Regions from separate parts of the Moritella sp. 36 genome, predicted to be linked through region 2. Evidence: predicted binding sites of a transcription regulator. Region 2 holds the regulator's gene; the other holds the start of a gene.
What was found. The regulator LexA, encoded in region 2, represses DNA repair genes until DNA is damaged. The targets are predictions, from matches to a motif close to TACTGTATNNNNATACAGTA.
Positions count from the first base shown of each region.

Region 1: a site for LexA is predicted at 6,337-6,356, ahead of recN (DNA repair protein RecN). Genes of this name have one in related genera too.

Region 1 covers NZ_CP056120.1:775,821-791,890, reverse strand. Annotated here, with positions in the region: gene HWV03_RS03650 (trimeric intracellular cation channel family protein) at 1-330, shown strand, start outside; gene tyrS (tyrosine--tRNA ligase) at 409-1,605, opposite strand; gene HWV03_RS03640 (peptidoglycan DD-metalloendopeptidase family protein) at 1,787-3,085, shown strand; gene HWV03_RS03635 (anhydro-N-acetylmuramic acid kinase) at 3,115-4,311, shown strand; gene grpE (nucleotide exchange factor GrpE) at 4,407-5,063, opposite strand; gene nadK (NAD(+) kinase) at 5,324-6,205, shown strand; gene recN (DNA repair protein RecN) at 6,380-8,041, shown strand; gene bamE (outer membrane protein assembly factor BamE) at 8,195-8,551, shown strand; gene HWV03_RS03610 (RnfH family protein) at 8,619-8,948, opposite strand; gene HWV03_RS03605 (SRPBCC family protein) at 8,929-9,372, opposite strand; gene smpB (SsrA-binding protein SmpB) at 9,594-10,073, shown strand; RNA gene ssrA (transfer-messenger RNA) at 10,115-10,473, shown strand; gene HWV03_RS03590 (hypothetical protein) at 10,611-10,799, shown strand; gene HWV03_RS03585 (hypothetical protein) at 10,862-11,212, shown strand; gene HWV03_RS03580 (type II secretion system protein) at 11,225-11,686, shown strand; gene HWV03_RS03575 (fatty acid desaturase) at 11,804-12,886, opposite strand; gene HWV03_RS03570 (PaaI family thioesterase) at 12,909-13,406, opposite strand; gene HWV03_RS03565 (RNA-guided endonuclease TnpB family protein) at 14,177-15,304, opposite strand; gene HWV03_RS03560 (hypothetical protein) at 15,421-15,717, opposite strand; gene HWV03_RS03555 (immune inhibitor A domain-containing protein) at 15,885-16,070, opposite strand, start outside.
Region 2 covers NZ_CP056120.1:4,820,024-4,836,093, reverse strand. Annotated here, with positions in the region: gene HWV03_RS21500 (glycosyltransferase family 9 protein) at 1-394, opposite strand, end outside; gene HWV03_RS21495 (3-deoxy-D-manno-octulosonic acid kinase) at 488-1,195, shown strand; gene HWV03_RS21490 (TetR/AcrR family transcriptional regulator) at 1,290-1,955, shown strand; gene waaA (lipid IV(A) 3-deoxy-D-manno-octulosonic acid transferase) at 2,041-3,348, opposite strand; gene HWV03_RS21480 (glycosyltransferase family 4 protein) at 3,435-4,520, shown strand; gene HWV03_RS21475 (glycosyltransferase family 25 protein) at 4,589-5,356, opposite strand; gene glpE (thiosulfate sulfurtransferase GlpE) at 5,639-5,959, shown strand; gene glpG (rhomboid family intramembrane serine protease GlpG) at 5,968-6,816, shown strand; gene hldE (bifunctional D-glycero-beta-D-manno-heptose-7-phosphate kinase/D-glycero-beta-D-manno-heptose 1-phosphate adenylyltransferase HldE) at 6,834-8,255, shown strand; gene HWV03_RS21455 (flagellar basal body-associated FliL family protein) at 8,345-8,746, opposite strand; gene HWV03_RS21450 (chorismate--pyruvate lyase family protein) at 8,885-9,517, shown strand; gene ubiA (4-hydroxybenzoate octaprenyltransferase) at 9,536-10,396, shown strand; gene plsB (glycerol-3-phosphate 1-O-acyltransferase PlsB) at 10,515-12,953, opposite strand; gene lexA (transcriptional repressor LexA) at 13,151-13,774, shown strand; gene HWV03_RS21430 (STAS domain-containing protein) at 14,030-14,317, shown strand; gene HWV03_RS21425 (response regulator) at 14,327-14,689, shown strand; gene HWV03_RS21420 (chemotaxis protein CheA) at 14,692-16,070, shown strand, end outside.

The DNA.
Region 1 (16,070 bases), 990 kb from region 2:
TTAGCCTTATTTACCGTACTGGGTACGCAGAAAGCTTTGGCTTATGGCGCACCGGGGATGACCGCGGTAGTTATGGGTGTGATCACCGGTGTTGCAGGAGGTATTATTAGAGACTTGTTAGCCAGTCGCGTACCGATGGTATTACAAAAAGATATTTATGCGACTGCATCTGTCTTGGGAGGCCTAGTTTATACTGGCGCACTACTCATTGGCATAACTGAAGATTTAGCGATGTTACTCGCCATGACAGGGGTATTTACACTCCGAATGGCCGCAGTGCATTGGCATTTAAGATTACCTATCTTTGTTTTAAAACACCACCGCTCGTAAATTACATTCGCTAACAGCCTAAAACTAAAAAGCCCGTTATGACAATTATCATAACGGGCTTAAATTATTTATCAGCAGTTAGCCAAGTGTAATACGTGCAAACTTACGTTTACCAACTTGGTATACGGCTGTACCCGCAGTCGGCACAAGACGTGTATCTTCTACTTTTTCGCCATCAATCTTAACAGCACCCTGCTTGATCATACGCATCGCTTCCGATGTCCCTGATACTAAACCAGCACCTTTTAATAAGTTAGCAATTGCGATTGCATCACTTACTGCAAAATCAAACTCTGGCATTTCATCTGGGATCGCATTTTTTGAAAAACGCTGCGTGAAATCATTATGTGCGCTTTCTGCTGCCGCTTCATCGTGAAAACGGGCAATGATTTCTTTTGCTAATGAAATTTTAACATCACGTGGGTTAACAGCATCTGCCGCGATATCAGCTTTGAACTTTTCAATTTCAGCTAATGGACGGAATGATAATAATTCGAAGTAGTTCCACATCAACTCATCAGTGATAGACATGATCTTACCGAACATCTCATTCGGTGCATCTGTTACACCAATATAGTTGTTCGCTGATTTAGACATTTTTTTCACGCCATCAAGACCAACAAGCAGTGGCATCATGATGACCGTTTGTGGCTTCTGACCTTCTGCTTTTTGTAATTCACGACCCATTAATAGGTTGAATTTTTGATCTGTACCGCCAAGCTCAACATCCGATTGCAGCGCAACTGAATCATAACCTTGTAATAATGGGTACATAAATTCGTGGATCGCGATACCTTGATTTGACGCATAGCGTTTTTTGAAGTCATCACGCTCTAGCATACGTGCAACTGTTTGTTGCGACGCCAAACGGATCATGCCCGCAGCACCTAATTCGTTTAACCACGTAGAGTTAAATTCAATGCGTGTTTTTGACTCATCTAAAATTTTGAATACTTGATCTGTATACGTTTTCGCATTAACAAGTACATCTTCACGTGTTAGTGGTGGACGTGTCGAGTTTTTACCTGACGGGTCACCCACGGTTGCAGTGAAGTCACCAATCAAGAAGATAACTTCATGACCAAGGTCTTGAAATTGACGTAACTTGTTTAAGATAACAGTATGGCCTAAATGTAGATCAGCACCTGTTGGATCAGCACCTAATTTAATTCTTAGCGGACGACCTTCTTTCAGTTTTGCTACTAATTCTTCTTCAACTAGGATTTCTTCTGTACCACGTTTGATTTCACGTAACGCATCATTGATTTGCGTCATAATATTAAGCTCCACACTTATTACCTAAATATAATAACTCTATACTACTGGATAGCATCACAATTGAAAACCATTGCACTGAGGCAATACCGTTAATTTGGTGATAATTTTTTTGCACAGACCTTAGTATTTGTTAGAATATGTACCTTCTTTTAAAATTGCCACAAGGTTGTGCTTTCATATGTCATTCGGTAACCGTTTTAAGCAATTACCAAAACTGCACCGAACCTTCATTCTAATTATCTTTGGTTTGATCATTACACTGCTGTTACTCCCAGTCTCCACCAGCGCACCACTATCATCAGATGCAGACTCTTTTTATATATACCAAGTTGGTGATCGTTACAGTTTAAAATTACCTCGCATCACCTCGGCAGAAAATAAGCCGGTTAAATCACGATTAACCAGTGAGGAAATTATTGTTCGCGCGGGTGATAACCTATCGTTAATTGGTCAACGTAGCCATTTATCGACAAAAACCATCTATGAAATAGACAAATTGTCATCGGCTAAACGCTTACGCAGTATCTATCCAGGACAAAAACTAACCATCACAACGAATAATGATGGCCAATTTGTTGAGCTTATTTACCCTTACAGCGCCACCGAATCGTTACACATTAATAAAACAGCTGATGGTTACACAACTAACACCCTTAAAAACAAAATAGAAGTCAGAGAAACATTCACGCGTGCAGAGATCACCAGTAACTTCTGGAATGCAGGTGTTAAAGGTAAAATGCCAGCAAAACAAATCATGAACTTAGCCACAATATTTGGTTGGGATATCGATTTCGCCCTCGACATTCGAGCGGGCGACAGTTTTGCAGTGATTTATGAAGAACAATATATTGATGGTGATTTTGTTTCTACAGGTAATATCCTTGCCGCAGAGTTCATCAACCAAGGTGATAAATTTCAAGCGGTACGCCATAAAGATGGCAGCTACTATACCCCGTCAGGACGCTCTATGCGTAAAGCCTTCTTACGCGCTCCGGTAAACTTTAAATATATCAGCTCTAGTTTTAACCGTAATCGCCGTCATCCAGTAACAGGTAGAGTACGTGCGCATAATGGTATTGATTACGCAGCTAGAACAGGTACCCCTATTGTATCTGCAGGTGATGGTAAAGTTATCGCATCTGCTTATAATCGCTTTAACGGTAATTACGTCTTTATTAAACATAACGCTAATATTGTCACTAAATACCTGCACATGAATAAGCGTAGTGTCAAACAAGGACAGCGGGTTAAACAGAATCAAAAAATTGGTACGGTTGGTGCGACGGGTCGCGTAACGGGCCCCCATTTACATTATGAATTCTTAGTGAATGGTAAGCACAAAAATCCAAAAACAGTGTCACTACCAAAAGCAGAGTCATTACGCGGTAGTGAAAAGACCAAGTTTGTCTCCGAAGCGAAGGGCATCATAGAGCAATTGGAAAATAATGCGAAATTATACAGTCTAATCGCACAATAAAGATAAACGGCTGATTTTAGGGAGCGACAATGCCAAACAAACGTGAGTTATATATCGGACTGATGTCTGGAACCAGCATTGATGGTATTGATGCTGCCTTAGTCGCATTTGAGCATGGCAAGTGCCAACTTATTGCCCAGCACTTACAAGCTATGCCTGCGAAGCTAACGGCTCAACTGCATCAATTGTGTCGTCCTAACGGCAATGAAATAAGCACACTTGCCACCATCGAGCAACCGCTTGCTGAAACCTTTGCGCTTGCTTGTGATCAATTGCTGGCTAAAACACAGTATACCGCCAAAGACATCACAGCTATTGGTTCTCATGGTCAAACGGTACGTCACCACCCCGAGCATGGCTTCACCTTACAAATCGGAGATGCTAATATTCTTGCCGCCTTGACCAATATTGATACCGTCGCTGACTTTAGACGCAAAGATATGGCCCTTGGTGGTCAAGGTGCGCCCTTAGTCCCTGCTTTCCATCAGGCTGTATTTCAACACCAGAGTATCAATCGCGCCATTGTTAACATCGGTGGTTTAGCCAATATAACCTACTTGCCAAGCTTGCAGCAGAATAAATCCATTATTGGCTATGATACTGGTCCGGGGAATACCCTACTCGACGCCTGGTTTACTGCTAAAAATAACAGCCTAAAAAGCTACGATGAAGATGGCCAATGGGCAAAATCAGGGGTTGTTATCGAGTCTTTACTGACGTCATTATTACAGCATGCATTTTTTGCGTTAAACCCGCCGAAAAGCACGGGTCGAGAGTTATTTAACTTAGCTTGGCTGCAACCCTATTTAAATAAAACATTAAATAACAGTTTAGATACTATTTCAGATAAACATCCGCTGTCATATTCAGATGCCGATGTACAACGTACATTAACGCGTTTTACCGCAGTTTCTATTGCTAATGAAGTCACTAAATTGATGCATAATAGTATCGGGAATAAAAGTAATAACGTGAATATAACGAATGAAGTGTACATTTGTGGTGGTGGCGCGGCCAATCCATTGTTAATGGCAGACTTAGCACAATTATTACCAGTTACACCTGTAATGACAACCACAGAAATAGGCATTGATCCTGATTGGGTTGAAGCGATTGCGTTTGCTTGGTTAGCGAAGCAACATATCCATAAACAGCCGGGTAATTTACCTGCCGTCACAGGCGCAAGCCGCTTAGCAATTTTGGGTGCTTTTTATCCCGCAGGTTAAGACCATGACATCACGATAGTAACGAACATAAAAAGATGATAAAAAAATAGAGCCAAACGGCTCTATTTTTATTCGATTCTTACTTATATCGACAATTAAGCTTGCGTATCAATTGTTGGAGTTGGTGTTGCTACCGCTTTTGAGATCATCACCATTGCAGGTCGGATTAGACGACCATTTAGTTCATAACCTTTTTGCATCACAGTAATCACTGTATTTGGTTCAACATCAGCACTTTCGATCATGCTCATTGCCTGATGTAACTCAGGGTTGAATTTTTCACCTTCAGGATTAACAGATTTAACACCAAATTTTTCTAATGCAGATTCCAGTGATTTAGCTGTTAGCTCAATACCTTCAATCAATGGTAGTAATGCTTCATTTGCTTTATCAGCATGTAACAGACCACGTTCCATGTTATCAATAACAGGCAGTAATTCATTAGCAAACTTTTCTAGCGCGAATTTCTTTGCTTTATCAACATCAATCGCAGCACGGCGACGAATGTTATCAGCATCAGCTTTCGCACGTAATGCAGTATCTTTAAATTCAGCTGCTGATGCAGTTGCTTTCGCTAGTTCAGCTTCTAATGCAGCGATGCGTGCTACAGACTCATCAACTTCCACAGTCGCTTCTTCAACAGCAACCTCTTCAACTGTAACATCTTCAACTACAGGCTGTGCTTCAGTTTCTGTTACTAATTGCTCTTCAACTTTCTTTTCAGCCTGTACTTTTTGCTTTTCGCTGCTCATTACTTTCTCCGACATTCGATTCAGCATACTCTATAATTAGTACGCTATATTACAATTAATGGTTTATACAGAAATATAATGGGGATCCTAACACGAGATTCAAGTCAAATTCATCCCTAGTTACACCCTACAGTAAAAATAGTTCTAAATAACACACTATAAATTATTAATTAAGCGACATTTAGATCGCGTTTATACTTTGAATCTTGAAGTGGCTTAAGTATATACTGACCCCATACTTACTTAGTGGAATCAAGGCAATGAAGAGAGAATTCAAAACCATCGGGTTAATCGGAAAACCCAAACACCCAGAAACAACCAAAACCCTTATTGCCCTGCACAATTTTTTAACCGAACACCAATACAAGGTTATTGTTGATAGTCGTGTATCTCAAGACCTAGGCATGGATAATATCGTATCACGGCCACTGATGGACCTAGGTGAAGAAGCGGATCTTGCCATTGTGGTTGGTGGTGACGGCAACATGCTTGGTGCTGGTCGCGTATTATCCCGTTTTGATATTGCCGTTATCGGGGTTAACCGGGGTAATTTAGGTTTCCTGACCGATCTTGATCCTGAAGCTTTTGATGACCATTTATTGGGCGTACTTAAAGGCGAGTATATCTCGGAAAAGCGTATTTTATTAAACACATCTATTTATCGCTACGGGATGTTAAAAGCCACCAACTTGGCCTTTAATGAAACAATCTTACACCCAGGTAAGATCCCCGCGATGATTGAATTTGAAGTCTACATTGATGATAGCTTTATGCTGAGCCAACGTGCCGATGGCCTATTAGTCTCAACACCTACAGGCTCAACAGCTTATTCGTTATCTGCCGGTGGTCCAATCCTATCTCCAAGTCTAGAAGCAATCACCTTAATGGCGATGTTCCCTCATACACTATCAAGCCGCCCTATTGTCATCAACGCCAATAGCACGATTAAATTAGTTGTTTCGCCAAATAATGAAGAAAATATGATGGTCAGTTGTGATGGCCACGTCCATATTGGCGTGCTTCCTGGTGATGAAATTATCATCAAACGAGATAAAAACCATCTCAATTTGATCCACCCGAAAAGCTATGATTACTTTAATGTTTTACGTGAAAAATTAGGCTGGGGAAGCAAATTATTTTAGTCTGAACGCAGCGCTATAAAGGCTTATCCCATGTTAAGCCTATCCTTTCACGTCCCTGTATCTTGATCACAAATTGAAAATAAAGCCCTCAACTAAAGCAAAGTATTTACACTTATGGGTCAGTGTATATATACTGTATATAAAACCAGCCTGATAAAATAAACAGGGTACAGTATGCTAACGCAACTCACTATTCATAATTTTGCTATCGTTAAATTTTTAGAACTTGAACTAAAGTCAGGCATGACAACCGTAACTGGTGAAACAGGTGCAGGCAAATCCATAGCCATTGATGCGCTTGGTCTTGCTTTAGGTTCTCGTGCTGATGCCAGTACAGTTAGGCCCGGCGAGAAAAAAGCTGAAATCAGCGCCATTTTTACCGTAGAAGAAAGTTCTCTCGCCTACAGATGGCTAGCAGAGCACGAATTAAATAATGAAGATGAATGTATCCTGCGCCGTGTTATCACTGCAGAAGGCCGCTCTAAAGGCTATATCAACGGTGTCCCCGTCCCATTGCAACAACTTAAAGCACTGTCTCAATTTTTGGTTCAGGTACATGGACAACATGCACATCAAACTTTATTAAAACCAGAAATCCAATTGGCGATCCTCGATGGTTATGCCAGCCATACAAAATTACAGACGAGCGTCCGTGATAGTTACCGAAATTGGCATAATTTAGCGGATGAAGAAAAGAAACTAATACAAAACCAGCAACAACGGGCAGCCAGACAACAGCTATTACAATATCAAGTATCAGAGCTTGACGAGTTTGCCTTAGCCGATGGTGAATATAGCCAGATTGAAGCTGAACATAAACTTTTAGCCAACAGCACTGAATTAGTCCAAGAGTGTATGACGAGTTTAGACACACTGTATGAGAATGAAGACAATACCATCTGCAGCATGTTGCAAATGGTAACTCAGCGTTTAGAAAACTTGCTAGACATGGATCCAAAATTAAAGTCAATCACAGATACCTTGCAAGAAGCTGTTGTATTAGCCGAAGAAGCCGGTAATGAACTTCGCAGTTACACAGATAATCTTGACCGCGACCCTGAACAATTTGAGTACCTTGATGAACGTTTAGGTAAGGCCTTAGAACTCGCACGTAAACACCAAGTACCCGCAGATCAGCTCGCAACACATCATCAAATGCTAAAATCTGAATTAGACAATATTGCCGGTGACGATGAACGAATTGAGAGTATCAAGCTAGAGCTACAAGAATCTGAAGCTAAGTATCATCAACAATCAACAAAACTATCATCAAGTCGTCAAAAATACGCAAAGCAGTTAAACAAACTGATCACGGCAAGCATGCATGAACTGAGTATGGAAAATGGTTGTTTTGAAATAACCCTTGAAAGCAGTGAACATAAAACACCAAATCCACAAGGTTTGGATGATATTAATTTCTTAGTTTCAACGAACCCAGGGCAACCATTACAAGCACTGGGTAAAGTGGCATCAGGTGGTGAGTTATCACGTATAAGCTTAGCAATCCAAGTGATCACAGCGCAGAAAATATCAACACCAACGTTAATCTTTGATGAAGTAGATGTGGGCATCTCAGGGCAAACCGCCTCTATTGTTGGCAAACTATTACGTCAATTAGGCAATAAAACCCAAGTCATGTGCGTGACTCATTTACCGCAAGTCGCATCCAAAGGTCATCAACAAATGTTTGTGAGTAAAACCACCGATGGTAAAACTACCGAAACCTGCATGAAGCCCTTAAGCCAAGAAAAACGTATTGAAGAGTTAGCGCGTTTACTTGGAGGAGACAAGATCACCGCATCGACGTTAAGTAATGCCGAAGAAATGTTAGTTTAACCCCCCACATTAAAGACAATGCGGGAACTAATTCCTGCTTTTGTCTTCTAATTGGCTTAACTCTAAGTAAACCGACTAAATACATCGATTTACTTCACTCGCCAGCCGAGTTACTATTTACCTATCTATATGGACTTAATTAGTAAAATACTTATGCGCTTAAAACACTTACTTATTGCAGGCTTGGCCATCTTCAGTTTATCGGGCTGTTCAATTCTTGAAAAACTAGTTTATAAAATTGATATTCCACAAGGTAATTATGTCGAAGATGATCAAGTAGACAAATTACGTGTTGATATGACGAAAGAACAAGTTACTTTTGTACTTGGTAGTCCAATGTTGGTTGATTCATTTGACCGTGATGTGTGGAATTACTTATATCGCTTCAAAACAGGGCGTGGCGAAGTAACAAGTAAGCAACTGGTATTAACCTTTGAAAGTGATAAGCTGAAAACGGTGGTTGGTGATTATCCACTAAACCCTAACTTTTCAACGCCACTTGATAGATAAATTAAGAACAAGAAATTATTGATAATATAAATCACAACCTAAATTGAGTTGTGATTTATATTATTCTCTATCTTATTTTTTGGCCTGTTTTTTCGTGAATCCGCCCATCTTCTTTGGCTTTTTCAGCACGGCGCTTGCGCATCTCTTTAGGGTCGGCAGTTAATGGCCTATATATCTCAACACGTTCACCATCTTCAACCACAGTATCCAATTTGATTAAGCGACTATAGATACCTAATTTATTTTTATTCAGCTCAATCTCAGGATATTTGACTAATATACCCGATGCTTCAATCGCTTGTTGGGCAGTCGAACCTTGCTCTAAACTTACCGTAAAAGTAATTTGTTCTTTCGGTAATGCATAAATAACTTCTACCTTAATTTTGGTCGACACCATAAACCTCTTTTGCACGCTCTGTAAAAGATTGCACCATGTTATTCACTAAATCAGAGAAAATACGCCCAAACGCCACTTCCACTAATTTACTGCTGAATACAAAATCTAGATCTAAAGTTACTTTACATGCGGTTTCATCTAACGCTTTAAACGTCCAACCACCTGTAAGTTTTTTAAACGGCCCATCAACGAGATCCATTTTTACTTCTTGCCCAGGTATTAGCGTATTCTTAGTGGTAAATGTTTTGCTAATACCGGCTCTGGCAACGTCAACTGCTGCTGTCATTTGATTATCATGCTCATCTAAAATGCGTGTACCAGTACAACCTGGTAAAAAATCTGGGTATGCATTCACATCGTTTACTAAATTAAACATTTGGTCAGCGCTATACATTAACAGTGCGCTGCGTGTTATCCGTGGCATACGTGTTCCTATATTGAAAACAACAATCAAAAAATTAAATCGCTTACTAATGGCTCAATCTCTCTCTGCCAGTAGTAATAAGTAGCCAACTTTAGCATTTATCTGCATAAAATTCATTTGTTATTCCGTGCAAAGTAAGACTAGTACTAGGATAAAATTCGATTTTGTTATAAGATTTATAACATTAAATTCCGTCAATGATGGGTGCATAAAGATAAATTATGGCTAAGAAAAAACCAAAAAAAAGCGAAAACACCATCGCGAGAAATAAAACGGCTAGTTTCGAATATAAAATCGAAGATCGCTTGGAAGCAGGATTAGAACTCCAAGGTTGGGAAGTTAAATCATTACGCGCCGGTAAAGTAAACATTACCGAAAGTTATGTGTTTATTAAAAACGGTGAAGCATTTATGTCTGGTGCGCAGATCATGCCACTCGACGCCGCGTCGACACACGTAGTTTGCAACCCGACACGTATTCGTAAGTTATTATTAAACAAGCGTGAATTAGAAGTACTAGCAAGTAAAGTAGACCGTCAGGGTTATACTATTGTTGCAACATCAATGTACTGGAAGCAAGCTTGGGTCAAAATCAACATAGGTCTTGCTAAAGGTAAGAAAGAGCACGATAAACGTTCAGATGTGAAAGATCGTGAATGGAAAATAGACAAAGAACGAATGATGAAACACAAAGTTCGTTAATGTGTTGCAATTCTACACTATTAGCGTAGAATTTTAGTTCTGGGGTCGATTTAGGATTCGACGAGATTCACGAAACCCTAGGTGCATGTCGAGGGGCGGTTGGCCTCGTAAAAAGCCGCACTGTTATAGTTGCAAACGACTCTAACTACTCTCTAGCAGCTTAGGCTAGCTAGCCATCATTTAGAACCCTGCCCGAGGGTCTCTAATATTGTATGGTCATTAAATATCGGGATCGCGTGGACTCTTCGCTCGTAGAGAAAGCGCTAAACTCAATCGAGCACGCTTTTGTTCGGCCTGTCACTCGGCTTAATAAAAAGTTAAATTAATAGAGATGACTAAACATGTAGTACCGCGGATGTAGGTTTTTCGGACGGGGGTTCAACTCCCCCCGACTCCACCAAACGCAAGTTAGAACGGCACCCTCCTAAGTGTCGCAGCCCATTGAATGGTTTGATTCAATGGGCTTTTCTTTATCTAAAATTCAGAAAAAGCTTATAAAAAACAGTTTTTTTTAGTAAGTAAATCAATGGAGTGGTTATGAATAAGATAGTTTTAATGATTTGTCTGTGCGTGTCACTTCAAGGTTGTAGCAGTTTCGGTGGTGGTTCAGCATCTGAAGCTCCATCGATATTAGGTGGGGAATCTAAAGAAAAAGAGAAAAGTCCTCTCCTTGGTATTACACAATTCATGGCTGTAATGTCACTGCTAAAAACCCAAGTAGAATAAGTTTAGCGAATACAGTAATTCATAACACGTTGCTGTTTATAGCAATGGTGCATGAGGTAATAATGAAACATTTAAAATTAATCATCTTTCTTTGTCTGTTCAATCAAGGTTGTAGCTTCCATTCTAACCTGCCAATGAACCAGCCAGCAAACCTACCAATGAACCAACCAATGAGCCCGATTCAAGCGTTAGCGCCTGTAACAGTTGAAGATGCCATAGAAGATCAACCAATTAGCGTTGACGGGTTAGGCTCACAGCCAATTGATCCAAGTGATATCGTTTATGACGACGGTAAGAAACTAGAAGAACCTAAAAAAGAAGCTGAGTCAGCGCAAAAAAATGCGAATAATGACATTAAAAATATGTCTGATACCAGCGACTTTATGCCAAAACCAAAGTCTTATTGGATGTAATCAATAAACAAAATGAAAAACCAAGGTTTTACGCTACTCGAATTAGTGATCGCCATTATTGTATTAGGCATATTAGCCGCAGCTGCTGTGCCTAAATTTATAAATATACAAGACGATGCTAAAGATGCATCACTGCATGCAGCAAGTGCGGCATTAAATAGCGCGGCTAATCTCATTCACTACAGAGCTCAGTTAGACGGTGTTAATAAATTAGAACGAAGTACTGTTAAGATTAATGGCGAAGTCGTTAATCTTTTTTATGCATATCCTTCTGGCACGCCTGAAAATATAAATAAAATCGTAACCCTAGAAGGATTTAAAGTTCGTCTTGGTAGATACATTGGTACAACTATCATCAGCCTTGAAGACTCAAATGATACTGGTGATGCTTGTATTAAATATTCGCAGGCAAGTTCCAATAGTGCTTTTAAGATTGGCGAAGGAACATTGATACCAACTGGCGAATGTTTATAAATAATATAGGCGCGTAAAATGAGTCTATGTCCCACAAAGCATGGACGCATACTCTTAACAACAAACAGATTTAGCACCAAGGCTTCATCAATCAAGCAGCCCTTCTTACCACCCCAATTAGCTTTTAACATTATGAGGGCTCTCTGATGTAGCATTACTTTCTAAGCTACTATGCTTGGCTGAATGATAACTAAAGCGGTGTTGGTTGTTTTTCACTTTTCCGAAAAAAGTATAGTTCCACAAATTTTTTGCATACGAAAAAAGGGTTGCCTCGCTAGCCGTATTAACCAACAAAGGGAGATTTTTCCTAAAGACTTTAGTCGCGGGGGCTAATCGATAGTGAGGGATATTAGGATAGAAGTGATGAACTTGATGTAAGTTGATGTGGTGGCAGAAAATGTTCCACCATGAGATGTTACGGTCAATAGTTGTTAAGCTACCTTTCAACGGTGTCCACTCTTTATCAGAATGCCAAACCAATTTCTCATCATTATGCTGTAAGAAAGTGATAATGATAAAATAGTATGAATAAACTTGCAGGGGAATAACATAATACAAAAGTACGTTCACTGCGCCATATTGAAATGACAGCACGGCCAAAAATAGGAACATACACATAACAGCAAAGAGTGACGTTTTCATTTTACTCTTTCGGCTTTTAAACAAAGGGTCAGTGTAAGAATAATGATTGATTCCATGTCTTGAAATCCCAACCAAATAGCACCAATAGGCAAAACCACTTAGTGCCAAGAGTGCACTGGCTTTACGGCTTACTTTACTGCCTTCTCGAACCGGGCCATATCCTTCATCTTTATCAATATGTCCACAATACCTATGGTGGTTTCTATGAGTAAATTTCCATTGTTCATACGGTAGTAACAAAAACGAGTGTACTAATAGACCAACACCATCGTTGATTAGTCTATTTTTAGAAAATGCTTTATGACCACAGTCGTGTCCCAATAAGAAAAATCCCCAAAAACACTTACCTTGAAGAAAAAAATAACTTAACCAAGCTATTTCAAAAAATGGAGAAGAAAGGGATTCAAAATAATAAATTGCGACCAAGAGCAACACTAAAGATAATGCTAAATTAACTAAAAAATAACTGATAGAAGTTAGCGTATTACATTCAAAATACTTCTTTGGCATTGCGCGCCGAATATCTTGTAGAGTTACTTGTTCTTGCTTGCTATCCATAAAATTAAATCCCGATGTACTGTTAACTTAGTATCAAACAAGTTACTGATGCTGTCGCTAATAACTTCCCTGAAGCGTCTAGTAAGCGTCCTTCACCCACTGCTGTTTTTCTACCAGTGTGAATTGCATTACCTTCACAAATAACTAAGCCTGTTTCGATCGTAATTGGTCGAATAAAGTTTACTTTTAGATCGATAGTGCTAAACCCTACTCCCTGCGGCAAAGTGGTATGAATTGCGCAGCTTATACAAGAATCTAATAGTGTAGAAAATACACCGCCATGTACTCCACCAATAGTGTTGTAGTGATATTCTTCTGCGTTAAATTCAAAGCGCATATAACCCTTATCTACGTCACAATTATCGACCCCCATCAAGCTCATAATTGGTGGCATAGGAAGATCACCATCAGCTATGCTTTTTAAATAGTCGTAACCACTCATTTTCATTGCGCTTTTAGCCCCAATCATAGGATCTGCCCAATCAAATGTTCTTGTTCTGTTTTCAATGATGTTTTTCATATTCACATTCCTTTGTTGTTTAAATATTTAATCGTCGTTTCTTCGGACCAATATCTTCCCTTAGATTTAGGAAGTACGAAGCCCACATGTCCGCCATATCGAGGCATTAAAAGCGATAAGTTCGGATTATTTTTAACTTCATTGGTTTGGGTCCATGAATTTTTGGAAGAAGCCTTTCTATCCTTTTTGATATATCTTGTTTTTTAAAAATAGATGACATGAGAAAGGAAAGTTGGCTGTTTAACACCCTGTTTTGATCACTTTGAATTCGACGCATACGACTAAATCCGTCCTTGAAATATTGTTATTTACTTTAAGCTATTAGTATTCTTTCTGTGGTTACCAATTAAACTCTCATTTCACTGTGAGCCATTTGAGTTTTTAAGCTTTTGAAATAATACGAGTTTTAACTTTTCGTTCATAATGGCGTCCTTATAAATATTAAATTTTAGCTGCTTGAGTCGCTATCAATCGACCTCAAAAATGTAACAAAACGGTTACAACCACGCCACAAAATCAACAATAAAGAGGTATAAACGTGATCTATGTAGCTATTTTGGAGTGGCAATGTGATTTGTTGGGTTAATATACAGCCTTACGTACTGCACAGAACCGATACCAATGAAGAAAGAGAAGTAAGGTTTTCGCAACTTAAACAATAAGCAGTATCTTTAGATACAAGAGTTGGTGATTGCTCACCGCCATAAATGGCGATGCTTCATAGGTCGTTAGCTACAGCCTGTAAATATTACAGGTCTAACACAGCTTCACTATGCAGAAACGGTCAATCCATCCGCTTTTAATTTAATTATGCCGTAATGACGAATATTCTTTGATGCGTTAATGTCGCGATCATGTTGAGTGTTACATGATGGACAAGACCAATGACGGATATTCAACGGCATATCTTTTACCTTATCACCACAGCATGAGCAAGTTTTAGAACTTGCGAACCACTGATTACACTTAACAAGGTGGACTCCGTACATTTCAGCTTTATAAGATACCTTATCAACAAAGCCAGACCATGAAGCATCCGAAATATGACGGCTTAATTTTCTATTCTTTAGCATGTTTGATGATTTCAGAGTCTCAACTATTACCGCTTGGTTATCGTCAATAATTCGTTTTGATAATTTATGCTGAAAGTCATTTCTAGCATTGCTGACACGTTCATGTGCCGACGCTAGTTTTAAACGTGCTTTAGAGCGGTTACGAGAACCTTTTTTAGTTCTGCTTAATGCCTTTTGCTTTTTTCTTAAATTGCTACAAGCATTCACAAGAAAGCGAGGGTTAGCGGTCTTATTACCTCGATCGTCAATTAAGTAATGTGTCAATCCAAGGTAATAACCTGACACGCTTGTAATGTGCTTTGATTTAACTGGGATTGCTTCATCTGACTTAACTAATAGCGATGCAAAGTATTTTCCGCTTACAGATTTTGAGATAGTAATGCTTTTAAGTGTACCGACTAGCTCACGGTGTATACGTGCTTTTATGGCGGATAATTTAGGTATTTTAATCGTGTTATCAGTGGCTTTTACGCTCGTGCAGTGGTAACTGGATTGTTTACCATGCTTACGCTTAAAGGTCGGAAAACCTGCTTTAAGTTTCTTATCAAAGAACCTCTTGTAAGCACCATCTAGGTTAATAACTGCTTGCTGCAGTGCAATAGAATCATATTGCTTTAACCAACTATACTTACGGGACTTCTTGCCTTTAGCGAGTAACGGTTTTAAGTCTTTTTGTACTGCAAGTGATATACCTTTTACACTATAAAAATGTTTCTTAATGTGCAGAGCTTTATTATACGCAAACCGAACAGCACCAAACTGAGCATTTAAAAACTCTGCTTGGTCGGCTGTAGGGTAAATACGTACTTTTGTTGCTCTTAACATAATAAACCTCTGTATATGCGTACAGTATCATACCACAAAATAACAAAGATCAAAGCGCTACGCACTTTCACCTTGTATCCCCGCCCTGATCGGGCGAGGGTTTACGGCGTTAACTGCTAATGGTAGTCCACTCCTCCCATCTGCTTAGACTTAATTCCAGTTAACTTTCCGCCCTCAAATGTTAACTTCACTTCAAATTCACCACCCACAGACGCATTCAAAATATAACGATTATATGAAATTCGTTTGAATGACTTTTCGTTATTAATTATTTCCACTACTTCTGAATGTGTCATGCCATTGTTACTAATCAACAGATCACCACCACTAACACGAAAAAAATCTTTTGCATAAGAGAGTGATGAAAATGAAATTGATATGATAAAAAATATCCATAGAAATTTTGACTGCACGAACTCGTCCTTAAGTTAGCTAAATTGAGTTGGTACATTAACAGGAAAAACAGAGAGGATAAATTAGCATTTCATATAGTAAATATATGTTCGTATTACATTTACTTGAGAGGTTTAAGAAACTAAAAAGCGCCCCAAGAGGGCGCTTTGATTCATTTTTATGACATTTATATTTTAACGTTAATAACCTTGCTGACAACAGCACCATCATTATCAATTACCTTCAATGTCACAACATGGTGACCGTATGAAGGAAACATTGCCGTAATAAGGCGACCACGCTTAGTCTTACCGTTCGGTAATTGCCATTCGGTATCAACAATACGACCATCACTGTCAGTGCTCGTTGACCA
Region 2 (16,070 bases):
GAGGTTGTGATTGCGGCTTAATTTTATGATTAGTGAACAACCACTGGCCTTCTTTGGCTCTTGTTTTATCAAATCCCCAGCGCTGCTTGGCTTTAATACATAAACTCGCGATGCTGGCTCGGAGTGCAACTTGCATATGCAGTAATACATCAAACTGACGGTTATTTAATTTTTTTCGTAGGTCTGAATAGCCTTTTAATCCAGCTTTTTTATCAAAAATAATAAATTCAACATTGTTGATGTCCCCAACTAACATGGCTTCTATTTTTCCGATCACCCAAGTGATCTTTGCATTGGGGTATTGTCGCTGAATTGCTTGTACAACAGAAACAGCATGGCAAACATCACCAATTGCGGAAAAACGTAATATACAGATACTCTGTGGAGGGGTCATATTCATCATTTCTAGTTGTTGAATGTAAAAGGCTATTATGCAAATCGTTTGAGGTAATGTAAAATTTATCGACGAAGTTTTTTTGGAGAACACATGTTAATAGAGACACAAGGCGCTAGAGTCTTATTTTTTCAGGACGAATTAAAAGGCGAGATCACCCCTGAATATTTTAATGGGGCATATTGGCAACGTAATAATGCGATTATTGGTTCAGCGTTTGGTCGCGGTATTACCTGGTTCTTTAAAATAAACGATGATGAATTTGTGTTACGTCATTATCATCGAGGTGGTTTGATTGCGAAGTTAATTAAAGATGCCTATTTTTATACTGGGTTAAAGAATACTCGTGCTTACCAAGAGTTTGTGGTGACTCAGCAACTTGTGGATAAAAACTTACCAGCACCAAAACCGATTGCTGGACAGATTATTAAACAAGGATTGTTTTATCATGCTGATTTGATTACCGAGAAGATTGCGGGTGCCAACGATTTAGTTGCGGTATTAAAAGATCGTGCGTTAAAGTCTGATGATTATAGACAAATTGGCGCAATGATAAGACGTTTCCATGATGTTGATTTATGGCATGCGGATTTAAATACCCATAATATTATTCTCGATGGGGAGGGTAAGTGGTGGTTGATCGATTTTGATCGCTGCAAATTTAAACCTACTGCTGATGCGTGGAAAAAAGATAACTTAGCACGGTTAAAGCGCTCTTTTTTGAAAGAACAAAGGAAAGATACGGCGTTCAAATGGCAAGAGACTGATTGGGACTTATTATACGCGGGTTATCATAATTGAGCGAACATTCTAATAATGAGATATTACACTGTGTCATTTAGCTGTAAATGTGCGAGTATTGAGTATTCAATTATAAATCAAAGCGGTCATTTTCATGAAAACCAGAGATAAGATCATTTATACTGCACTTGAGCTGTTTAATGAATGTGGTGAGCGTAACGTGACCACCAATCATATTGCCGCACATTTAGGTATTAGTCCTGGCAATCTTTATTATCATTTTCGTAATAAAGAAGACATTATTGACTCTATTTTTGATCAATATGTGAATTATTTAGCGGAACATTTCCAACCTCACCGTGAAGGTGATGTGACATTAGAAGTGATGATGAGTTATTTAGATTCGATGTTTGAAACGATGTGGCGTTTTCGATTTTTGTATTACAGTTTACCGAGTCTGTTATCTCGAGATCCAAACTTACATAAAAAATATTTAAAATTCCAAGAAGTGTCAGCACAGCGTGAAGTTGATTTATTATTCTCTTTACAGAAAAATAAAGTGGTCAATATTCCGATGGAAGATCTGGATGAATTAGCCAACTCTATTAAGGTTGTGCTTGTGTCTTGGGTAAGCTATCGCACCACAATCAGTAAAGATGCAAAAGTATATAAGACGGATATTTATCGTGGAATTCTGAAATCTATCTTCATGATGAAGCCTTATTTCACTGAAAGAGCCCTTGTCGATTATCAGCATATGCGTGAATATTACTTACGTTTAGCGACGGCTGAAACGGTTATTCCGGAGATAAATGGTTAGTTTTATTGACAGTGTAAGTATGCAATATGGTTTTTCTTTATCGCTGATTATTTCGTGAAAAGATAAACCATATTGACGATATTCACTATTTTGTATTAGCTTGGTTGAGCGCTTGGTCGATGTAAAAGGTGAGTTTTTGCATTATTTTGGTTAATGCGCCTTTGTTCTTTTCCACGACACTTTTTGCTTGTTGACCCATAGTTACAGCAATCTCAGGCTGTGATATCAATTCATTTATCTTATTAGCTAATTCAAGCTCATTATTGACGACAGCAACCCCATCACATGCAAGTAATTGGGCTGTTACATCCGCAAAATTATAATAACTTGGACCTGTGATACACGCTTTTGATAATGCGGCTGGTTCTAATAAATTATGCCCACCGACTTTATCTCCAACTAAACTTCCGCCCATAAAGCAAATATCACTGGCAGCAAGTAGCAGTGGCATCTCTCCCATACTATCTCCTAAATAAACATCAATGTTACTTAGGTTCTCTGTCGCTTGAGTTTGGCTGCGTCGTTGTGTGTGAGGAAATTTATCTAAGCAGCGTGTAGCAACATCATCGAAGCGTTCTGGATGGCGTGGTACCAATATTAATAACGCATCATTATGTTGTTGTTTTACTTTTTCAAATGCGGCAAGCACGATTTCATCTTCACCTTTATGTGTACTTGAGGCGATGACGACAGGACGTTGTTTGCCAAACTGTTCGCGCAGTGATAAACCATGATTGATGATGGTATCTGAGAATTGAATATCAAATTTCACTGTACCTGTGACAGAAAGTTGCGTTTGGATTAACCCTAACGTTTTAAAGCGACGTAGATCATTTTCATCCTGACATAAGATATGAGTCAATTTCTGTAATGGTGCTGAAAATAATGATTGAAATCGTTGGTACTTTTGTTGCGACTTCTCAGACAGTCGAGCATTAACTACTATCGTGGGAATATTTTCATCGTTACAAATAGTTAGCATATTAGGCCATAACTCGGTTTCCATGATTAAACAGAGTGCTGGCTTCATACGGCTAATAAACTGTTTTACCGCACAAGGGTAATCTGCAGGAAAGTACCTGTGTTCAATGTTACCAGTTAAAGCCTCTACACGTTCTGCACCAGTACTTGTTGTTGTCGTAATGAGTAGTGGTTGCTCAGGGTAGTGTTGTTGTAATGCTTTGATAATTGGTGTTGCAGCAATCACTTCCCCCACTGAAACTGCATGGATCCAGATCGGTTGCTGTGATAGCGTTAATTCAGGGGTTATGCCTACAAACTCTTTCCAACGGTCACCAATAGGAGGCTTTCCTTTTTTTTTCTTTAACAATAGAGAAAATATCAACGGTGAAGTTGCATAAAGTAACGTGGTATAGAGCGTTCGGCTGAGCATCTGGCATTCCCTTCTGTATCAATATTAACAATGTGATAGTATCATAAGCATTGTTAATAATTGAATTCGGAATGGAAAGGTACTATATGAAAATTTTGGTTGTAGGCGATTATGCTAAGATTACAAATGTTAGTAGACCTGAAGTCATGATTACGATCGGCTTTGCAAAAAAAGGTCATGATGTTACTGTTTTTACTCGACCTAATTCTGAATATACCCCTATGTTTGAAGAGCTTGGTATTAAAGTTATTGAACAATATCCGACTAAAAAAGTGTGCTTGAAAACCATTAAAGCGATTCGTGAAGAATTAAGCTGTGCACATTATGATATTGTTTACGCTTTAAATTCTAGAACGATTCCGAGTGCTGCTTTTGCTTGTATTGGTTTTCCTGCGAAAATGATTAACTATCGAGGAACCACTGGTGGATTATATCGTCATGATCCCAGTGCTTATTTAACTCATTTACATCCAAGGGTTGATGGCATTATTTGCGTATCTGATGCTGTAACTGAGGATGTCCGTTCTAAGGTATGGAAAAATAAAGATAAGGTCGTCACTATTTATAAAGGGCATGATTTATCTTGGTATCAATCAGTGCCGGGTAACTTATCTGAATTTGGTATTCCTGAAGATGCTTTTGTTGCAATCGCAGTTGCAACAATTCGACCAAGCAAAGGGTTATCAATCCTTATCGAAGCTGTAAGTAAAGTGGCTCATTTAGATAATTTCCATTTGTTACTTGTTGGTTCAGGCATGGATAAAGACCCCTACTTAAGTGCAATTAAAAATTCGCCTTTAGCGGGTAGAATTCATTTAGCTGGATATCGATATGATGCACCAGAGTTAAGTGCTGCCAGTGATATATTAATTCAAGCTTCAATTAGTGGAGAAGGGCTTCCTCGCGCTGTCATGGAAGCTATGGGGTATGGTACACCGTCAATAGTAACAGAAACGGGCGGTAGTAAAGAGGTTGTTATTGAAGGTATAAATGGTTGCGTTGTACCAGTTAAAGATGCTCAAGCAATTGCGGATAAAATTGAATATCTTTACAACAATAAAGACTTAGTTCAAGACATGTCTAAAGTATGCAAGCATAAAATCGAAACTGAGTTTACATCAGAGAGAACGGTTTTAGAGCACATTGCGTATTTTGACAAAATGATTAGCTGAGTAGGGATACTTAGGTAATAAAGTGATAAATAGTTGCTTCGCTATAACTGTTTATCACTTTAAATTATTTATAAGTCTGGATTATTATATTTTGCTAAAAAAGCAACATTATGATGTCGATTTAAAAAGAATTTTTTAATTTGAATAAATTGACGTTGAAAAAAACGATTGTTACTCTTATTACGTTTGCCACCCGTGCTGTCAATATCACTTAACATATTTTCATCTTGCGCTGATACGAATGGTAGTAAGCAGAATATATGGATATTTTTTTCCCACCAATATTGTAAATCAGTATCAAAAGGTCTACCAAATCGTTCAGTTTTCACAAGCAGTTCTTTAGCAGCCTTATAGCTAATCACGGTAGCAGAAGCCCCTGTAACGACCTTCGTATAGGCGACTAAATCCATATCTATAAGTCGTTTTTGGTATATTACTTTTTGTTTTATTTCTTTACTGTTATAGCTGGCCAACTTAATATAATCCCATTCAAATGGGATAGCATTTATATTTTCTATTGCTTTATTTAGATCATCTCGCAAGATAAAGTCATCTTCAAACACAATGCCATAATCAAGCTCTTTATCTACAATTGCTTGCCAAGCTTTTCGATGACTGAGGTATGCACCAATTTCACCATCATTTAATTTTCGATAGAATAATTTATGATTTAAATCGCTACTATAGTGTGTGTGTTTTTCCGTTTTAGATAAGTCAGCACCGTAGACGGCTGGTATCCTTGTGAAAGATAAACCAGCAGCTTTTAACTGTTGAGCTGAGGTTTCTAAACGTGAGGTTGATTTATCCAGGTTGATAACAAATATTTCATTATTCATATTAGTTGCTCATAGTTTGCAAATCTTAAAATTAGTACTGTGATTAAATTAATCATTCACAATTGATATCTTCTATCATGATGTTGAATTTTATAAATATTAATGCGCGTTATATCTCGTTCCAGTCTTATTAATGCCTGTTTAGAATTGAAATATAACAGGTTTCACTTTGATGGGATAGCCACCTTTGTGGATGATAATGCTTAAAGAGTACATCAATATTTGGTATCTTTGTTCTTATAGCAAATTTTAGTTCTTAATATCACTAAAGATGAGAAAATAATGGATAGTTTCAAACATATTTCAATTAATGAAGTTCAGCAATTAGTCAGTGATAGTACAGGCGTTAAAATTGTCGATATTCGTGACCCTCAATCATTTACAGATGCACATATTGAAGATTCATTGCATCTCACTGACTCAGTGTTAGGTAACTTCATGCAGCAAACGGACTTTGATGTGCCTGTGGTGGTGGTTTGTTATCATGGGCGTAGTAGTCAAGGCGCGGCGCAATATTTAGTGGAACAAGGCTTTGAAAACGTGTACAGCATGGACGGTGGGTTTGAAGCTTGGCGTCGAGAATGTGCGTTTGTGACAAAATAGGTAATAGCATGATTGAGATTGGTGTAATTAATAATCCACGTATGGCGCAGGCTTTTGTAGATTATTTAGCAGTGCAAAAAATTGATGCGAAAGTCGCACAAACAGAAGACGGGTTTGCGATCTGTTTACCCGCGATGACCCATGTTGAAGTTGCATCACAAGAACTTGATATGTTTTTGGCTGACCCTTATCAAGATAAATACCAAGCAGCGTCTTGGGATGTTGCTGATACGCGTACGGCAAATTTTAGTTATGGTTCGGGTAATATGTTGTCCAACTTTTTGATACATGCAGGTAAAGTGACCCTCACTATTTTTACCTTGAGTGTGGTTGTCTTTGCCGCGATGTATTTTAGCATGTTGACACAAAATGAATTTATATATGCTGCGCTGCATTTTCCTTTTGATTTAAGTGTTTCCTCACTGAGTGAGGTTTGGCGTTTATTTACCCCTGCGCTCATTCATTTTTCAGTTTTACACCTGGTATTTAATTTATTATGGTGGTGGTATCTTGGTGGCCAAATTGAAAATAAGCTGGGCAGTAAAAAGTTATTACTGTTGTTTTTAGTTGCTGCGTTAATACCCAATATCGGTCAGTTTTTATTAGCAGGACCTAACTTTGGTGGTTTATCGGGTGTGGTTTATGCCTTGGTCGGTTATATTTGGTGGACAGGTTGGTTAGCGCCAACACAGGGTATTAGTTTACCCAAGCCTTATGTTGGTTTTATGCTGGTTTGGCTTGTGCTCGGCTTTTTCCCTATATTTGGTCTTAATGTTGCTAACGCTGCACATGTACTTGGTTTAATGGTTGGTTGTGGCCAAGCATTTTTAGACTATAAATTTAAATCTTCTAATTAGAAATTATCGAGAGAATAATGGAAATCATTTTACCTGACTTTAACAATTCAAAAATATTAGTCGTTGGCGATGTAATGTTAGATCGTTATTGGACGGGCGATTCGAGTCGTATTTCTCCCGAGGCGCCTGTTCCAATTGTTAAAGTGAATAATGTTGAAGATCGCCCTGGTGGTGCCGCTAACGTTGCGCTTAACCTTGCGGCTTTAGGTGCAAGTACAAAACTTTTAGGCTTAACGGGTAATGACGAAGCTGCACAAGCGCTATGCGGGAAAATGAATGCTGTCGATGTAATTTGTGATTTTTTGCAATTAGATGATTACCCAACTATCACTAAATTACGTGTATTAAGCCGTGGCCAGCAAGTGATTAGATTAGATTTTGAAGAATCTGTTGCGGCAGTCGATACCCAACCTTTAGTCGCTAAAACGATTGATAATTTTTCGGATTATTCAGTAATGATCGTATCGGACTATAACAAAGGCGCCTTGGTTGAGGTACAACAAATGATCCAAGCTGCAAAGCAACAAGGCGTTAAAGTTTTTGTTGATCCAAAAGGCTGTGATTTTGAAAAATATCGTGGTGCGACCTTATTAACGCCAAATTTATCGGAGTTTGAAGCGGTTGTTGGACATTGTAAGAATGAACAAGACCTTGTTGAGAAAGGTCGAAAATTAATTACTGAATATGATCTTGAAGCATTATTAGTTACGCGTAGTGAAAAAGGCATGACCTTAATTCGAGCTGAACAAGATGAGTTTCACCTTCCTGCATTAGCACAAGAAGTGTATGACGTGACAGGCGCGGGTGATACGGTTATCTCAGTATTAGCAGCTGCTGTATCAGCGGGTTCATCACTCGAAGAAGCTTGTGCATTGGCTAACGCGGGAGCAAGTGTTGTAGTTGCTAAAATTGGTACGTCGACGGTAAGCCCGATTGAATTAGCTAACTCTGTTTACGGCTCTCATGAAAGTGGGTTTGGTGTATTAAGCGAAGAGCAGTTAAAAATTGCGGTTAAATCAGCTAAGTTACGTGGCGAAGAGATTGTCATGACTAATGGTTGTTTTGATATTCTGCATGCGGGTCACGTGTCTTATTTAAATTCGGCACGTAAACTGGGGCAACGTTTAATTTTGGCGGTTAATTCTGATGCTTCTGTACGTGGGTTGAAAGGATCTGGTCGTCCGATTAATACTTGTGACCGCCGTATGACAGTACTTGCTGCTTTAGGTGCCGTTGATTGGGTTGTGGAGTTTGTTGAAGAAACACCAGAGCGTTTAATCTCTGAATTACTACCTGATGTATTAGTTAAAGGTGGTGATTACAAAGTGGAAGAGATCGCTGGGCATAAACAAGTTCTGGCGAATGGTGGCAAGGTTAATATCTTACAATTTGAAGACGGTTGCTCCACGACTGCGATCATTAATGCGATTAAACGTTAATGCTATTTAAAAGCATAAGTGCCTAGCTGATTGTATTAGCGATGTAAATTGATAAAAGGAGTAGGCTTAGCGGCTTACTCCTTTTTTGATTACATTAATATATATTTGGTAAATAATAGATTCTCAATAACGGCCTCACCACTTTCTTGTTTTAGTAAGCTGTTCACTTCATTTTGGATCATTTTTCTGATCTCTTCTCGGCCTGTGAGAGAGCGTAAATGTTGTGGTGATTGCTGACCGAGTAATGAAATTATTTTATCCCTGATCAAGGGCTCATGCTTTTCTATCACAGCTAAGCTTTTTTTATCTGCGAGCATAAATTCTATAGAGACACTGATGAAACCAATTTTGTTTGTTTCACTGGTATAGTTGGTAATAATATCCGGCTCTAAGCCGAAATAAATATACACCGGCTTGTGGTCGTTAGCAGATACGGCAGTGGAAGATACTGAGGCCATGATCATGCACAAGAGCCAGAATAATTTTTTCATTTACCGTATCCTTAGTTAAATGAGTCGTTAAAGTAGGTTGGTTGTGAGCCAGTATACTCACTTTCAAATGATTAATTAAATAAATCAGTTAACAACTTGTGTCCCTGCTTACAATCTTGGTCTGAATAGCAGATAATTATGCCTGATTTCGTTGTTGAAAAAGTAATTTATAATATGTCAGATAATATAAATAATACGCGTACTAGTGAGCAGACATTACCATGCTACCCCATCGGCTGTGATTCGAAGTGGTTATGGCCAACTATATTAGAAGAAAAATTATCTGCGAATCTTTATGATTGGCTCGTTGATACGGGGTCATTAACAGCTAGATTGAAGCAGCATTGTCAGACATTTACGGTTGAAATATTAGCGGAAGGTCATTATCAATTATCCGACGATGAAAAGATAAAATTAAACCTAACGGATAATTTAGGTTTTGTTCGTGAGGTACTATTAAAACTTGATGGGATACCTTGGGTTTTTGCGCGTAGCGTTATGCCATTAAATACGCTAACTGCACCGGGCGGTGAATTGGAAAAACTGGGGACCCGTTCATTAGGTAGCGTATTGTTTAACGCGCCAGATATGCAGCGTAGTGAAATTGAAATCGCTGAGTTTTATTCACATAGTAAAATATATTCATTATCTCACCTGTTTTCATCTCCCCCTAAAGCATCGCTATTCGGACGTCGCTCGTGTTTTCTATTAGGCGGGCAGTCATTACTGGTTTCTGAAGTGTTTTTACCTGATTCCTTAGCGTATAAATAATAAAAGGACGTTAACATTATGTCGTTCATGACATCAAAAATGAAAGATTACATACAGCTTACTCGTATGGATAAGCCTATTGGCACCTTGCTGTTATTGTGGCCAACGCTGTGGGCGCTGTGGATTGCTGCTGAAGGGGTCCCTAAATTAGATGTACTCCTCGTTTTTACATTAGGGGTTATTGTAATGCGTGCGGCGGGATGTGTGATTAATGATTTTGCTGACCGTCATGTTGATGGTCATGTAAAACGCACTGAAAATAGGCCGCTGGCTGCAGGGCGTATATCAAGCCGTGCCGCGTTGACGTTTTTCTTTGGTTTAACTTTGTTCGCATTTTTACTCGTCTTGACCATGAATACATTGACGATACTATTATCGTTTGTTGCTGTTGGCCTTGCCGCGTGCTATCCATTTATGAAGCGTTATACTCACCTACCTCAAGTTGTATTAGGCATGGCATTTGGTTGGGCTATTCCGATGGGGTTTGCGGCGCAATTAGATTCTGTACCGAGTTATGCATGGTTATTATTTGTGGCAAATATCTTATGGACAGTTGCTTACGATACCTTATATGCCATGGTTGATCGAGATGATGATTTGAAAATTGGCATTAAATCTACCGCAATTTTATTCGGTAAAAAAGATAAATTGATTGTAGGGTTATTACAATTGTCATCGTTATTATGTTTAGGCTTATTAGGTTGGTTATTGGTTTTACCAAGCGTGTTCTTTATTGGCTTAACAATCGTTGCTGGACTATTTATTTATCAACAATCTTTGATTGTGAATCGCGACCGAGAGTCTTGTTTTAAAGCATTTCTACATAATAATTATGTCGGTATGATTATTTTTGCGAGCTTATTTTTAAGTTATGTGTAACCCCTGAACAGGGGTTATCACAAATAAAAAAGGAGCTAACGCTCCTTTTTTATTACTTCCAATATGTAATGCCGGAAGGTAATGTCATTATAGTAATGATATCACCTCAAGTATGACGTTACTTGTTGTCACTAGACTGCTGACTAAGCATTACATCCGAGATTGTTTGCTTCACTTCAAGCGTGGTCAAGCTTCTGACTATATTCGCTAACTGACTAATTTTATCAGCTTTAGCTGTGCCTTCATCAGATAAGTAGTGCAGCTCTTGGAGTTTATTAATAAAGATAGCGAGTACTTTCTTATCAAAAAACTCTGGCGCACTCACACCATTTAGCGATGATAAACGTTCGGCAATTAACTGACTACGATCTTCGAGTAGGCTCTTTTCAATGACTTGGTTATGCTCTAATACGGTCAGTACAATCGCATAACGTTGTAGCGTTTCTTGGATGCTTGCAGCAAGCAGTCTTAGTGACATTAAGTGTTCGTTAACCGGTATAATGACATTGTCACTATTGACTATTAATCCCTGTGTCTGCATCTCAGTTAGCGTATCAGTGATACAATCATCTAATTCATCGTCTGAATATTTCAAAAACAATTCCGCTTGAATTAAGGGATAAAGCTGGCGAACTTTACCATTAATTTCTTCTACACTGGTCTGTGGTTTTTCTGTCACGATTGCCGCAATTAATGACGGTAGTGCAAACAGGTGTAAAATATTATTACGGTAGAAGGTTAATAGTACAGCTTGTTCATATGACATCGATAGCATTTGTCCTAAGCTATCTTCACGTACGGTGAATTTTTTCAGCGAGATCGCTTGGTCTAGAATCTCTTCTGCACTGTTTTCTGGTAAGGTACTAAATTCACTATACGGGTTGTTACGAAGTAATTTTAAGTAACTATCAATTTGCTTCACCAAAATTTCTCGGCTCAGAGCCTTATGTGGCGCGGCGTGTAAAATTACTGCGCAAATCGTTAAAGCATTTACCGCAGCGGCACTATTGATATTTATCATCACTTTATTCGCAAGATCGCGAGTTGTTTGGTTTAGCCATTTAGGCTGTTCTTCAACCGGCATATTCATATCATCACGCCAGTTTTCAACGTGTTGATTTAAATATTGGTTAAGGTTGATCGGTTCACCAAAGTTAACAAATGCTTGGCCATAATTTTTAAGCTTTCTGGCGATCCCAAATACTTGGAATATACTTTCCTTTTTCTTATGAGCCCCTGATAACTCTTTTACGTAGGTACTCACTTCCATCACATGATCGTAGCCTAGATATACCGGCACTAATGTAATAGGTCGGCTTTGTTCTCTTAACATCGCTTGTAATGTCATGTTAAGCATACCGGTTTTTGGTGGTAATAAACGTCCGGTACGGCTTCGGCCACCCTCAGTAAAGAATTCAACTGAATATCCTTTTGAGAATAATAAGCTTAGGTACTCTCTGAATACGGTTGCATAAAGTTTATTGCCTTTAAACGTACGACGTAAAAAGAATGCGCCGCCACGACGGAACATAGGGCCAGCAGGGAAGAAGTTAAGATTTATACCGGCGGCAATGTGTGGTGGGATCAAACCTTCATTGTAAATAACATAAGAAATAAGTAAGTAATCCATGTGGCTACGATGACAAGGCATAAATACAATTTCATGACCGTCGGCGGCAAGTTTACGCACTTGTTCGGCGTTATTAACTTTGATACCGCTGTAGATCTTATTCCATAACCAGCTCATAAAATTACTGGTGTTTTTTACGAGTTTATACGAAAAATCACTGGCAATTTCATCGATGTAATCATTGGCTCGCTTTTCCGCTTTTGTTGCTGAAATATTATGCTCAGCGATCTCAACTTGAATGGCTTTTTTAACTTCTGGATTACGCAGTAGTTGTTCAACAAGTTGGTAGCGGTTAGGTAGTTTAGGGCCTGATGCGGCTAATTTTTGACGACTGAAATGGATCTTAGCAACACGAATTAATTTCTGTACGATTTTTTCATCGGTGCCGTGCTGATCGGCCATGAAACGCAGTGATACCGGTTTGTTAAAACGAACCAAGTTATCTTTACGGTTAAGACCCACAATGATTGTTTTACGTAAACGGCTTGGTGAAATACTGTTTGCTAATGATAGTAGTGGTATTTGACCTTCTTTACCGGGGGCGCGTCCCCAAAACAATGCGACTGGCATCAATTGAATATCAAGGGCTTTATCATCTTTATGTAAGCGTAATAGCTGTTGGAATTCGTCAAAAAATACGTCAGTATCTTTTACTCGGCCGAAGAGGGGCGCTGGATTATCTAAGCAAACATAACTGGGAATGATGACCCCGTTCACTTTTATTGGTGTAAGCGGGTCGGGTAAGCCTCGTTCTTTACAAGCTCGCTGTAATGCCACGAGATCGGTCATCGATTTAGTTTTTAAAGCATAAACAATAGGACGTGTTAAATCTAGATTTAACGCATCAACGGGGTTATCTGGTACGTACTGAGATTTAACTAAGCCGTTAACGAAACTTCGACTTAACATTGACGGTGTTTGTTGCATAGGTGTTATCATTCTGTTGTATAAAGTGCGAGAGTGCTTGCTCCAATAATATCAGATGTGTAGCCATAAATCTGTGTTTCAGCGCCAGCAAACGATTAATTCATTATTATCCAGATATACTCAAGGCATATATTGCAAACTTGACAATACTGTATATAATTACAAGAAACTGTATATAAAACCAGTTAGGGTTCATGATGAAAGCATTGACACAAAGACAAGCAGAAGTATTTGAATTAGTTAAACAACATATTAAAAATACTGGTATGCCACCGACCCGAGCTGAAATTGCTAAGGAACTTGGTTTCCGTTCACCTAATGCTGCGGAAGAGCATTTAAAGGCATTAGCACGAAAGGGCCATATCGAAATTCTTGCGGGTACTTCTCGTGGTATTCGTTTGTTGGTTGATGCTGAGCAAGCCAGTAATGACAGTGGTTTACCTTTAATTGGGCAGGTTGCCGCCGGTGAGCCAATTTTAGCGCAAGAACATATTGAAGCACACTATAATGTTGACCCTTCAATGTTTACACCAACGGCAGATTTTTTACTGCGTGTACGTGGCGAAAGTATGCGTAATATTGGGATTATGGATGGCGATTTATTAGCTGTACATAAAACTAAAAATATCAGTAAAGGCCAAGTTGTTGTTGCGCGTGTTGACGATGAAGTAACTGTTAAGCGCTTTGAACAGCAGGGCTGTGAAATCTTACTGCACCCTGAGAATGATGAAATGAGCACAATTCGTGTTGATTTAAATTTCCAACATTTTGATATTGAAGGTGTCGCTGTCGGTATTATTCGTAATACCGATTGGATGTAATCACACCTTCTTACCCATCGAGCCTGAAGATAGATAGTAAATAATCCTATTGCTGACTATCTATCTTTATATTTCTTTTTTCATTTCTTATCCCCTATCTTTAAATTTAGAAATCGTTTTCAAATCTTGCTTTAACATCACAGTTCTGATCATCTTCTACCTATTAATTTTTTCTTTTCCTATACTCAACATGAGATATAAAAATAAATATTTAATTTGTTTGTCGGTACGCTGGTACAAATATAGGATTAGTTTATGGAACAATACGTTATTGCTATGACGTTGGATGATAAGATCGATGTTTCATCGATTTCCACTCTTAAAGTTATACTTGATCAGCTCCCCATTAAAGCGTCATCTCAAGTACTTGATGCGCGTAATGTGACTCACATAGACAGTGCCACTTGCCAATTATTTTATGCTTATTCTCAACATTTAATTACACATAATGCGACCCTCATTTTTCTATCTCCATCGGATAAATTTACGACTGTTGTTCAAGCTCTGGGGTTCGACGTATATTTTAATTACGCATCAGTATGAGGTGTTCTCATGAAACGAATATTAGCTGTAGATGACTCGGTATCCATTCGTGAAATGGTTCAATTTACCCTAAAGCAGGCTGGTTATCACGTCGATGCCGCCGTTGATGGTGTGGATGGATTAGAAAAAGCTAAAATGGGGAATTTTGATCTTATTATTTCTGATATTAATATGCCTCGGATGGACGGTATTAGCTTAATTAGCCAACTGCGTAATGAGCGAGCGTATAAATTTACGCCTATCTTAATGTTAACCACAGAATCGGGTAGTGATAAAAAGATGGCTGGTAAATCTGCTGGTGCGACTGGGTGGATCGTTAAACCTTTTAATCCTGAAAAGCTCATTGCTACCGTGCAAAAAGTATTGAGGTAAGCATGGATATCGATCTCAAACAATTTCAACAGGTATTTATTGAAGAATGTGTCGAAGGGTTAGAAGTGATGGAAACTGAATTGCTAAAGCTAACGCCTGGTGCAGTTGATAGCGAAGTGATTAATACGATTTTTCGGGTTGCTCATTCCATTAAAGGGGGCGCGGGCACATTCGGTTTTAATCAACTGACAGAATTTACTCATGTCGCAGAAACATTATTAGATGATCTACGCGCTGGGACTTTAGTCCTTACTGACGATCATATTAGTCTTTTTTTACAAACTGTTGATTGTTTAAGAGAGTGGGTCCAACTATTAGCCTGTGATTTAGAATCAATCCCTGACATTGTAGAAGAGCTTAAGTATCAATATAACCAATTTTTGCAAAGAGATATGAATCAACAAGCATTACCGAATGGTGATGAAATAGCGGTGACGGATGTTGCCGAATTAGCAACTAATGCACACGATGACGGTTATTGGTTAATTAATTTTATTCCCGGTCCGGATATTTTAAAACAAGGTAATGAGCCACGTTTAATCTTTGCTGAATTACAGGAGATGGGCGAGCTAAAAGTAACTCCCAAGATTGCGGACCTCCCATTATGGGAGGTGTTATTACCAGAAGATATTTATGTGAGCTGGGAACTTGAATTAATTAGCAACATCAGTGAATCGCAAATAAAAGAAATATTCGAATGGGTTGCAGATGACTCAACAATCATCATTATACATTCTAATACTTTCTCTAATTCAAAGGCAGAATATGGTAATACTGATCATGCTTTAGCCGAATCTGTGATGACTCCAGTTGTATCGAAAACAATAATGAATAACGCGCCGACTGAAATAAATTCAATTCGAGTATCAATCGATAAAGTTGATGCGTTAATCAATATGGTCGGTGAATTAGTGATCACCCAAGCGATGCTCGGTGAGCTTGGTCAGGATTTTTCTGCTGAGAGGCTACCTGAGTTTAAAAAAGGCTTGATTCAATTATCTCAGCATACCCGTGAGATGCAAGACAGTGTGATGAAAATAAGAATGTTGCCGATCCAATTCGCCTTTAATCGTATACCTAGAATGGTAAGGGATCTAAGTGGGAAATTAGGTAAAAACGTACTGCTTAGGATGCAAGGTGAAGAAACTGAGCTAGATAAAATTATGCTTGAAAAGATCTCTGACCCAATTATGCATCTCGTTCGTAACGCTTTAGACCATGGTATTGAAACCATCGGAGAGCGTAAATTGGCTGGTAAAAGTGACGTTGCTTGTTTGGGGATCACGGCATTTCATCAAAGTGGTGAAATTATTATTGAGATCCGCGATGATGGTCGAGGATTAAACAGAGCAAAAATTCATGCTAAAGCCATTGAAAACGG